DNA from 3 places in the Aminobacter sp. Piv2-1 genome. Region 2 is predicted to be linked to each of the others. Evidence: predicted binding sites of a transcription regulator. Region 2 holds the regulator's gene; each other region holds the start of a gene.
What was found. The regulator LexA, encoded in region 2, represses DNA repair genes until DNA is damaged. The targets are predictions, from matches to a motif close to TGTTCNNNNTGTGTTCNG.

Region 1 (3,271 bases), on a different contig from region 2:
CGCATCGCCGTGCTCACCGTCTCCGACACGCGCACGCTCGCCGACGACAAGTCCGGCCAGACGCTGGCCGACCGGATCACCGAGGCCGGGCATATCCTCGCGCTCCGCCACATCGTCACCGACGACAAGGACAAGATCCGGCAATGCGTGGCCGCCTGGTCGCGCGATCCCGACATCGACGTCATCATCACCACCGGCGGTACCGGCTTCACCGGCCGCGACGTGACGCCCGAGGCGCTGGAGCCGCTGTTCGAGAAGCGCATGGACGGCTTCTCCGAAGTCTTCCACCGCATCTCCTACGACAAGATCGGCACCTCGACGATCCAGTCGCGCGCCACCGGCGGCGTCGTCAACGCCACCTTCGTCTTTGCGCTTCCCGGGTCGCCCGGCGCCTGTCGCGACGCCTGGGACGGCATCCTCAAGCCGCAGCTCGACTACCGGCACATGCCCTGCAACTTCGTGGAGATCATGCCGCGGCTCGACGAGCACCTGCGGCGCGGCGGCAAATAGGCCTGAGATCAGCAGGGCTTGATCGGTTCTTGTCCCCCATTTGGGCCTGATTTCGATCACCCCCTCACCGGTTCGCCCCTTCGACAGGCTCAGGGGCGAACCACCTTTCCCCCACTTCGCGAGGGAGAGGAATCATCAATCGCCGACGCTGCGATTCCTCTCCCCCAATTGGGGGAGAGGTGCCGAGCAAAGCGAGGCGGTGAGGGGGAGGGCCGTGAAGGTCAACCTTCGAGGCCAATGCCGCTGGTCAGTTCCGCGCCGGCGCGACCACGATTTCGGCTTCCAGCGTCTTCATCGCCAGGCCTCGGGCGATGCCTTCCGCATCGGCGCCGTTGCGGCCGAGAACGGCAGCCTGCTTCCTTGTGATCACCAGACCCTGCTCCAAAGCGCGCGGCCTCGACGTGACCCGCGCCCAGAACGGGCGGGCGCTCGCCTTCGAGCGGGCGAAGCGCGCTGCCATCGCAAGCTTGGCCGCATGGCGCATGACGTCGTCGGTCCACCCCTCCGCCAGCCGCGCGCCGGGCTCGAGCAGCAGCAGCCAGTCGCCCTTGGCCTGGGCGATGCCCGTCTTGATGCCGCCATCGGCGAGGAACACGCAGCCGGCATGCTCGGCGACATAGTGGGTCTGGTCGGTCGAGCCCCGGTCGCAGACGATCACCTCGCGGACGACGCCCTCGACGGCACCGCTAATCAGCGAGGCCAGCGTGCGCGCCAGCCCCTCCTCGTCGTTCCGCGTTTCGATCAGCACGCTCAGCATCCCTAGCCGCATATCCGAAAGCCGGCCGCGGCGCCAGCCATCCCTCATGCAGCACAAAGTTCTTGCTTTGTTCTACTCCATAAAATAGGAATAGTTTCATGTCGGACGAATCGACGCCCGGCAGGCTTCCCATCGGGAGACGGCGAAATGGAACCCATAGCGCGTGCCGACGTCGCGGCCTTCGGAGCCGGCAGGTCAGGGATGGCCAATGCCATGATCGAAGACAGCGGCATCCGCGTCCACCAGGAGCGCAGGCGCGGCCGTGGCGCCGGCGTCAACCCTTCGGGGCGCTACGAGCCGGTCAGCCGGCACGTCTTCGACGACGGCTGGAGCACCATCGAGGAACTGCCGCCGTTCAAGACCGAAGTGCAGGTCGAGAAGCCGCGCACCATCATCACCCGCAACGACTCGCCGGACATCTCCTTCGACCGCTCGATCAATCCCTATCGCGGTTGCGAGCACGGCTGCGTCTACTGCTTCGCCAGGCCGACGCACAGCTACATGGGCCTGTCGGCCGGGCTCGACTTCGAGTCCAAGCTCTTCGCCAAGCCCGACGCGGCGCGGCTGCTCGACCGCGAGCTTTCGAGGGACGGCTATCAGCCGCGCACCATCGCCATCGGCACCAACACGGATCCCTACCAGCCGATCGAGAAGCACTGGCGCATCATGCGCGAGGTGCTCGAAGTGCTCGAGGCGCGCAACCATCCGGTCGGCATCGTCACCAAGTCCGCACTGGTCACGCGCGACATCGACATCCTCGCCCGCATGGCCGAGAAGGGTCTCGCCAAGGTGGCGCTGTCGGTGACGACGCTCGACCGGCTCCTGGCGCGAACCATGGAGCCGCGGGCGGCGACGCCGACGAAGCGGCTGGAGGCGATACGCCAGCTTTCCGATGCCGGCATCCCGGTTTCGGTCATGGTGGCGCCGATCGTTCCCGGCCTCACCGACCAGGAGATCGAACGCATCCTCGATTCCGCGCGCGCCGCCGGCGCGACCGGCGCAGGCTACGTGGTGCTGCGCCTGCCGCTCGAAGTCAGCCCGATCTTCAAGGACTGGCTGCTGCGCCATTATCCGGACAGCTACCGGCACGTGATGTCGCTGATCCGCTCGATGCGCGACGGCAAGGACTATGATTCGGAATGGGGCAAGCGCATGCGCGGCAAGGGCCCCTATGCGTGGCAGATCGGCCGCCGCTTCGAGATCGCCGCCAAGCGCCTCGGCCTTAACTCCGAGCGTACCCCGCTTCGAACCGACCTGTTCAAGGCGGCTCCCAAGGAGCACGAGCAGCTCATGCTGCTCTGACGGCCGCGGGGCGCCGCCCCGCGACTGCGAGTTCCGTCCGGCCTCCCCCCGTGGCCAGTAGACGGTGCCTTCCCTGACCGCTGCCCCTGTGGTCTGGAGGGTCTTGCGGAGAATCGGAGCCGATGCGAGCATCGCCGCACCATGGCTCGCCCGCGTTCCGATTCTCCGCTTCTCTTTGAAATCGTGGAAAAGCCCGATTTCTCCTTCGAACGGAAGGCGATCGCCGCCGGCCATTGGCCCTGCGCGGGGCTCGACGAGGCCGGACGCGGCCCGCTCGCGGGACCCGTGGTCGCCGCTGCGGTGGTGCTCGATCCCGACAACATCCCCGACGGTCTGGACGATTCCAAGCGCCTGACCGCGCAGCAGCGCGAAGCCTTGTTCGACGAGGTGCTCAAGAAAGCGCTCGGCGTGGCCGTCGCTTCGGTCTCGGCCGACACCATCGACCGCACCGACATACGCAAGGCCAGCCTGGAGGCGATGCGCCGGGCGCTCGCCGGCCTGCCGCTGGCGGCGAGGTCTGCTCTCGCCGACGGCCGGGACGTGCCGCCCGGGCTTGCCTGCACCTGCCGGGCCCTGGTCAAGGGCGACCAGCGCTCGCAGTCGATCGCAGCCGCGTCCATCGTCGCCAAGGTGACCCGCGACCGCATGATGTCCGCCTGCGGCGCCAACGACAATCGCTACGGCTTCGAGATCCACATGGGC
Region 2 (3,271 bases):
GCGTGGCATTTCCAGCGCATCTCGCCGCTCAGCCTCTTCGCCAACCTGGCGGTGATGCCCATCGTCTCGGTGCTGGTGATGCCTTTTGCGGTTGCCGCCGGCGTGCTGATGCCGCTTGGCCTGGATGGGCTGTTCCTCGACACGATGGGGCGGGGTCTGGGCGCGATGATCGCCCTGGCGCAATGGTTCTCCGAGCGGTCGCCGGTCGACGCCGTCCGCCTGATTTCCGCCCGGTCGGTGATCCTCGTGACGGTTGCGCTCTGCGTCGCCTCCATGGCGACCACCCGGCTGAGGTTAGCCGCCCTGCCGTTCGCCGCGAGTGGATTGCTGCTGCTCGGCGAGGCAAGGACGCCAGACATATTGATCTCCGAAGACGGCCGGCTGGTCGGCGTGCCGACAGCGGACGGCAGGCTGGCGGTCAACCGCGCACGTCCGAGCGACTTCATCACCGACAGCTGGAAGAGGGCGGTTGTGGCGGAGGACCTGGTCGGCCCGGTTGGCGCGGGCGGCAAGGCGGCCCCGACCGCGAAGGCCTCCGCCGCGCGGCCAGATGCCGCGCTGCCGCCAGAGTCGGCCATGTCCCTGCAAGGAGAAGAAAAACCGGACCGCCGGCGGGCCTTTATCTGCGACGGCGGCCTTTGCACCATCGAGCACCCGTCAGGCGCCGTGATCGCCTATGCCGGCAACGCGGCAACGGCGAAACCTGCATGCGTCGTGGCGAGCCTGATCGTGATCGACGACGCGACGGCGCGGGACCCGTGCGCGAATTCGGCGACGACCGTGGTCACCAAGCGCGACCTGGCGCGTTTCGGCAGCGTGGCCGCGTTCTTGCCTGAAAAAGGGGAGGCGGCGGTCCGTCAAATCGAAATCCAGAGGGCGATAGCCGAGCCGTACCGGCCATGGCATGCGCAGCGGGCGTTCTCCCGCGAGGCGCGGGGCCTGCCGCCCTTCCGCCGGGACCGTGCAAAGCCGCCAGTGGAGAAGGCTGCGCCATAGAGCGTTTTGCAGCCAGACAGAAGCGCCCGGCATCGCATGAATGCGGTCGAGAAAGGCAGCCAGGCGCAGAATGCGCATTCTTCGGAATGCCCGCCGAGCTAGCCCGGACGCGCTGCACCCTGACCGGATGCTCTGCCCCCTGAGAGGCGATCGCTCCTAACCAGCGCTGGGCGAGTTGAGGGCGTTTCCGCCTTCCCTCGCATCGCGAAAGCGCTCTATCTCCTCGCTTTCACGCAATCCCGGGCGGAAAATCGCTTCGCGCTTTTCCTGAATTGCCCTAGTAGCGCCGGATCAGCCCGACCAGCTTGCCCTGTACCTTGACCCGGTCGGGGCCGAAGATGCGGGTTTCATAGGCGGGATTGGCGGCCTCGAGCGCGATCGATGCGCCCTTGCGGCGGAAGCGCTTGAGCGTCGCCTCCTCGTCGTCCACCAGGGCGACGACGATCTCGCCCGGATTGGCGCTATTGGCATTGCGGATGATGACAGTGTCGCCGTCGAAGATGCCGGCCTCGATCATCGAATCGCCCTTGACCTCGAGCGCATAGTGCTCGCCGCCCGAAATCATGTCCGGCGGCACCGAGATCGAATGCGTCCTGTGCTGGATGGCGTCGATCGGCACGCCGGCGGCGATGCGTCCCATCACCGGGATGGCGACCGCCGCACCTGCGTCGTCGTCATTGCCGGCCGAGAGCGCGCGCGACGGCTCGGGCTTGCGCCCAAGGCTGCCTTCGATGACACTCGGCGAGAACTTCCTGGCGGCGTTGAGGCCCGGAGCGATCGAGTCTGGCAGACGGATGACTTCCAGCGCGCGTGCCCTGTTGGGCAGACGCCGGATGAAGCCGCGCTCCTCGAGCGCGGTGATCAGGCGATGGATGCCCGACTTGGAAGCGAGGTCCAGCGCCTCCTTCATCTCGTCGAAGGACGGGGGGATGCCCGCCTCCTTCAGCCGCTCATGGATGAACAGCAGAAGCTCGTGTTGTTTGCGCGTCAGCATCGCTGCCCCCAAGGGAATCGAAAGAAAAACAAACCCGGAACAAACACTATATGTTCCAGTTGTGTTCCGCAACCGATTAAATTTTGGTGAAGGTGCCGAGGGCGGTCAGCGCAGCATGAGCACCCGGCAGCCAGTGCCAGATTCGGCAGCTGGTGCGAAGGGCTCGCGGATGATGACGCAATTGGCTTCGGCCAGGGTTCGCAGCATCGACGAGTCCTGGACCCCGAAGGGCATGGCGACCAGGCCGGCGTCGGTCTCGCTCACCATGCCGCGCACATAGTCCTGGCGCAGGTCGTTTGCCTTCATGGGCGCACCGAGCACGGCCTCGCGGATGTCGGGTGCGTAGACCCGTCCGGCAAGCTTTGCCAGGAGCGGCTTCAGGAAGAGGTGCGAGCAGATGAGGCTCGCCACCGGATTGCCGGGAAGGCCGACGCAGCGAGTCTCGCCGAGCCGTCCGAACATCAGCGGCTTGCCCGGGCGCATGGCGATCTTCCAGAAGTCGAGCTTCATGCCGAGGTCGGTCAGCACGCCGTGCACCAGGTCGTGGTCGCCGACCGAGGCGCCGCCGAGGGTGACGATCACGTCGGCTGCGGCGTCGAGCGCCTCCCGGACGAGTGCGGAGATCGATTCGGTCTTGTCGGGCGCTATGCCGAGATCGAGGACGCGGGCGCCGACCGAGCGGGCAATGGCCGCCACGCCGTAGGCATTGGAAGAGATGATCTGGTCGGGGCCGGGCGTGCTTCCCGGCGGCAGCAATTCGTCGCCGGTGGCGATGATCGCGACCAGCGGCGCGCGTTGCACGTCGAGCGTCGGATGGTTGGCGGCGGCCGCGAGCGACAGCGCTGCCGGGTCGATCAGGCGCCCGGCATCGAGGATGAGATCGCCTTCGTTGAAGTCGAGGCCCTTGGTACGGATGTTGCGGCCGGGCGCGGTCGGCTCGAACACCTCGACCTCGCCGTTGCCGAGATCGCGCACGTTTTCCTGGATGACCACCGTGTCCGCTCCGGCCGGCACAGGCGCGCCGGTGAAGATGCGCACGGCCTGGCCGCGCGCGATCTTTCCGGCGAACTGCCGCCCGGCAGCCGCCTCGCCGATCAGCGCAAGCCGGGCGGGCAGGTCGGCGATGTCCTGCGCGATCACCGCATAGCCGTCCATCGCCGAGGCATCGAAGGGCGGCTGGGTGCGCAGGGCGTGGAGCGGCGCGCCAAGGACACGTCCGAAAGCTTCGTCGAGGCCGACGCGTTCCGTGCCCGCCGTGGCCGCGCCTTCGAGCAGCCGTTC
Region 3 (3,271 bases), on a different contig from region 2:
TAGCTGGTCATTGCAGGCCATGCTAAAATTCGCCCAAAATCACGCGGGCGGGGAGCCAGCGATGCCCAAGGCATACATCGTCGCGAGTATCAACGTCACCGATCCAGACGGTTTCGAAGAATACAAGAACGCGGCAGTGAAGGTTAGGAAGGAGGCCGGCGGCACTTTGCTGGTGAACGGCGGCCGGACTGAAGCCATCGAAGGCACGCTCCATAATCGCATCGTGGTCATTGAGTTCGAGAGCATCGAAGCGGCGCGCACGGCAGCAGCGGGTTACTTAGCCTTGCGGCATACGCGCGGCACTTCAGCCCCGGACTACGATTCAGTTATCGTCGAAGGCATATAGCCGCCAGGCAATCTCGTTGTACGGGTTGTGCGGACCGCGAACCGCAGGCTTTTCGGCTTCTTTGGCCTCGATCAGCGCAACGATGTCCGCGATCTCCCAAAGCTTGTCGGTGACGCCAGCGGCCATGGCCGGCGTGACGCGCAGTGAATGCGCACGAAGTTGTAATACATAAAGAAACTGACCCGCCACCCGGACGCCCTCGAAGGCGGAAATCCGACATTTGCAGGCGGTTCGGCCGGGGAATCCGCCTGGCCCAAACGAAAACCGCCGGCACGAAGGCCGGCGGTCATCCCTGGAAGCAATGATCCTTGCGGGAGGCGGCGGAAACCGTGCCGCCCCTACCACGCGCTCACATGGCGCCGGCATCGTCCTCGAAGTCTTCGCGCGAGCCGTTCTCCAGGAACTTCTCGGCGATCAGGCCGGCATTCTGGCGCAGCGCGGTCTCGATCTCGCGCGCCGTCTCGGGATTGTTGCGCAGGAACTGCTTGGCATTCTCACGCCCCTGGCCGAGACGCTGCGAATTGTAGGAGAACCAGGCGCCCGACTTCTCGACGACGCCGGCCTTGACGCCGAGGTCGATGAGTTCGCCGGTCTTCGACACACCCTCGCCATACATGATGTCGAATTCGACCTGCTTGAAGGGCGGAGCCAGCTTGTTCTTGACGACCTTGACGCGGGTCTGGTTGCCGACGACCTCGTCGCGATCCTTGACCGAGCCGATGCGGCGGATGTCGAGGCGGACGGAGGCGTAGAACTTGAGCGCGTTGCCGCCGGTGGTGGTTTCCGGCGAACCGTACATGACGCCGATCTTCATGCGGATCTGGTTGATGAAGATGACCATGGTGTTGGAGCGAGAGATCGACGCGGTGAGCTTGCGCAGTGCCTGGCTCATCAGGCGGGCCTGGAGGCCCGGCAGCGACTCGCCCATCTCGCCCTCGATTTCGGCGCGCGGGGTGAGTGCTGCGACCGAGTCGACGACCAGAACGTCGATGGCGCCGGAGCGTACCAGCGTGTCGCAGATCTCAAGCGCCTGCTCGCCCGTATCGGGCTGCGAGATCAAAAGGTTTTCGAGATCGACGCCGAGCTTGCGGGCATAGACCGGGTCGAGCGCGTGTTCGGCGTCGACGAAGGCGCAGATGCCGCCCTTCTTCTGGGCCTCGGCGACCGTGTGCAGGGCGAGCGTCGTCTTACCCGAGCTTTCCGGACCGTAGATCTCGATGATGCGGCCGCGCGGCAGGCCGCCGACGCCGAGCGCGATGTCGAGGCCGAGCGAACCGGTGGAGACCGTACCGATCTCGACAACCTGCTCGTTGGCGCCAAGCCGCATGATCGAGCCCTTGCCGAAGGCGCGTTCGATCTGCGACAGCGCCGCGTCCAGAGCCTTAGATTTGTCCACCGAATTGTCCTCTACAAGCCGCAACGAATTCTGCGCCATGATACATCACCCCCTGGTCATCAATGAAGGCCGCTCGATCCAATGTCGAGGTAAATTTGTATCTGTTTTGTTCTCATTTGGCAAGAGCTTTCAACTTATTGAAATATTGTGACTTTTCATCATGTGTTCTTTTTTCGTTTCGGCCGTATGCGTGATGCCATGTCGCATGCGGCAGCAATCGCTCCGGCGAACATTCCACATGCAAGGCGATTCGCCACGGTTGCTGCACCGGCACTGGCGAACTAAGTTCGCGGCTTCGAAATTCTGCCGGATGGCTCACCGATGACTGCACCGAAAATCCTCGCCATCGGCGGCGCCCATGTCGACCGCCGCGGCCGGATGACGGCCCCCTTCGTGCCGGGCGCGTCGATCCCCGGCTCGATGAGCGAGGATGTCGGCGGCGGCGCCTTCAACGCCCTGCGCGGCGCGGTCCAACGCGGCGCCACCGGCGTGATGATGTCGGTGCGCGGCGGCGACGCGGCGGGCGACGCGGTCGCAGCGGCGATCGCGGCAAGCGGCATCGAGGACCTGTCGGCCATCTTCCTCGACCGCGCCACGCCCAGCTACACCGCGCTGCTCGACCGCGACGGCGACGTGGTGGCAGCACTTGCCGACATGGGGCTCTACGAACTGGCCTTCGCCAAGCAGCTCAGGCGCGCCAAGGCGCGCGAGGCGGTGGAAGGCGCGGATGCCGTGCTGTGCGACGCCAACCTGCCGGAAGCCGCACTCTCGAAGCTCGCCGAGATTGCCGGCAAGCCGCTCTTCGCCATCGCGATCTCGCCCGCCAAGGCGGTGCGGCTGGTGCCGATCCTCGGCAGGCTGTCCTGCCTCTACATGAACCGGCGCGAGGCGGCGGTGCTGGCCGGCATCGCAGCCGATTCTGTGCCGGACGAATTCGTCCGCGGCCTGCGCGCCGCCGGGCTGAAGCGCGGCGTCGTCACGGCCGGCGGAAGCGGCGTGTTTGCCTATGACGCTTCGGGCCTGATCGGGATTGCCCCCCCCGCCCCGCGCCGGATCGTCGACGTCACCGGCGCGGGCGACGCGCTGGCGGGTGCTGCGACGGTCGCGCTGATGCGCGGCTTGCGGCTCGATGCCGCGCTGCGGGAAGGCATCGCCGCCGCCGTACTTGCGATAGAGAGCCCTTCGGCCGTGCCCGAGCTCGACACCGGGGCCTTCGACGAGGTCCTGGCCCTTGTGCCACACGCCGCCGAAATGGCATGAGGCCGCCCATGGAGATCAAGATGACGCCTGAAACCGCCCGCCCCTTCATCGACGTCCACGCGCCCGTGGCCGCGGCCCTGGCCGCCGGCAAGCCGGTCGTGGCGCTCGAAAGCACCATCATCACCCACGGCATGCCCTACCCCGACAACAGCGCCATGGCCGCCAATGTCGAGAAGATCATCTCCGACGAGGGCGCCGTGCCCGCGACCATCGCGGTGATCGGCGGCCGCGTCAAGATCGGGCTGTCCGACGGCGAGCGCGAATCGCTG

Region 1: the regulator LexA is predicted to act here: its motif matches at 1,325-1,342, upstream of AmiPiv_RS01215 (PA0069 family radical SAM protein).
Region 3: the regulator LexA is predicted to act here: its motif matches at 1,906-1,923, upstream of recA (recombinase RecA).

Annotation. Positions count from the first base shown of each region.
Region 1 covers NZ_JARKMU010000001.1:247,419-250,689, reverse strand. The annotation lists gene moaB (molybdenum cofactor biosynthesis protein B) at 1-510, shown strand, start outside; gene AmiPiv_RS01220 (glycosyltransferase) at 758-1,267, opposite strand; gene AmiPiv_RS01215 (PA0069 family radical SAM protein) at 1,415-2,569, shown strand; gene AmiPiv_RS01210 (ribonuclease HII) at 2,711-3,271, shown strand, end outside.
Region 2 covers NZ_JARKMU010000016.1:48,900-52,170, forward strand. The annotation lists gene AmiPiv_RS23400 (ComEC/Rec2 family competence protein) at 1-996, shown strand, start outside; gene lexA (transcriptional repressor LexA) at 1,274-1,990, opposite strand; gene AmiPiv_RS23410 (molybdopterin molybdotransferase MoeA) at 2,096-3,271, opposite strand, start outside.
Region 3 covers NZ_JARKMU010000005.1:252,300-255,570, forward strand. The annotation lists gene AmiPiv_RS11560 (DUF1330 domain-containing protein) at 62-346, shown strand; partial or broken gene AmiPiv_RS11565 (hypothetical protein) at 323-516, opposite strand; gene recA (recombinase RecA) at 696-1,781, opposite strand; gene AmiPiv_RS11575 (carbohydrate kinase family protein) at 2,064-3,002, shown strand; gene AmiPiv_RS11580 (pseudouridine-5'-phosphate glycosidase) at 3,023-3,271, shown strand, end outside.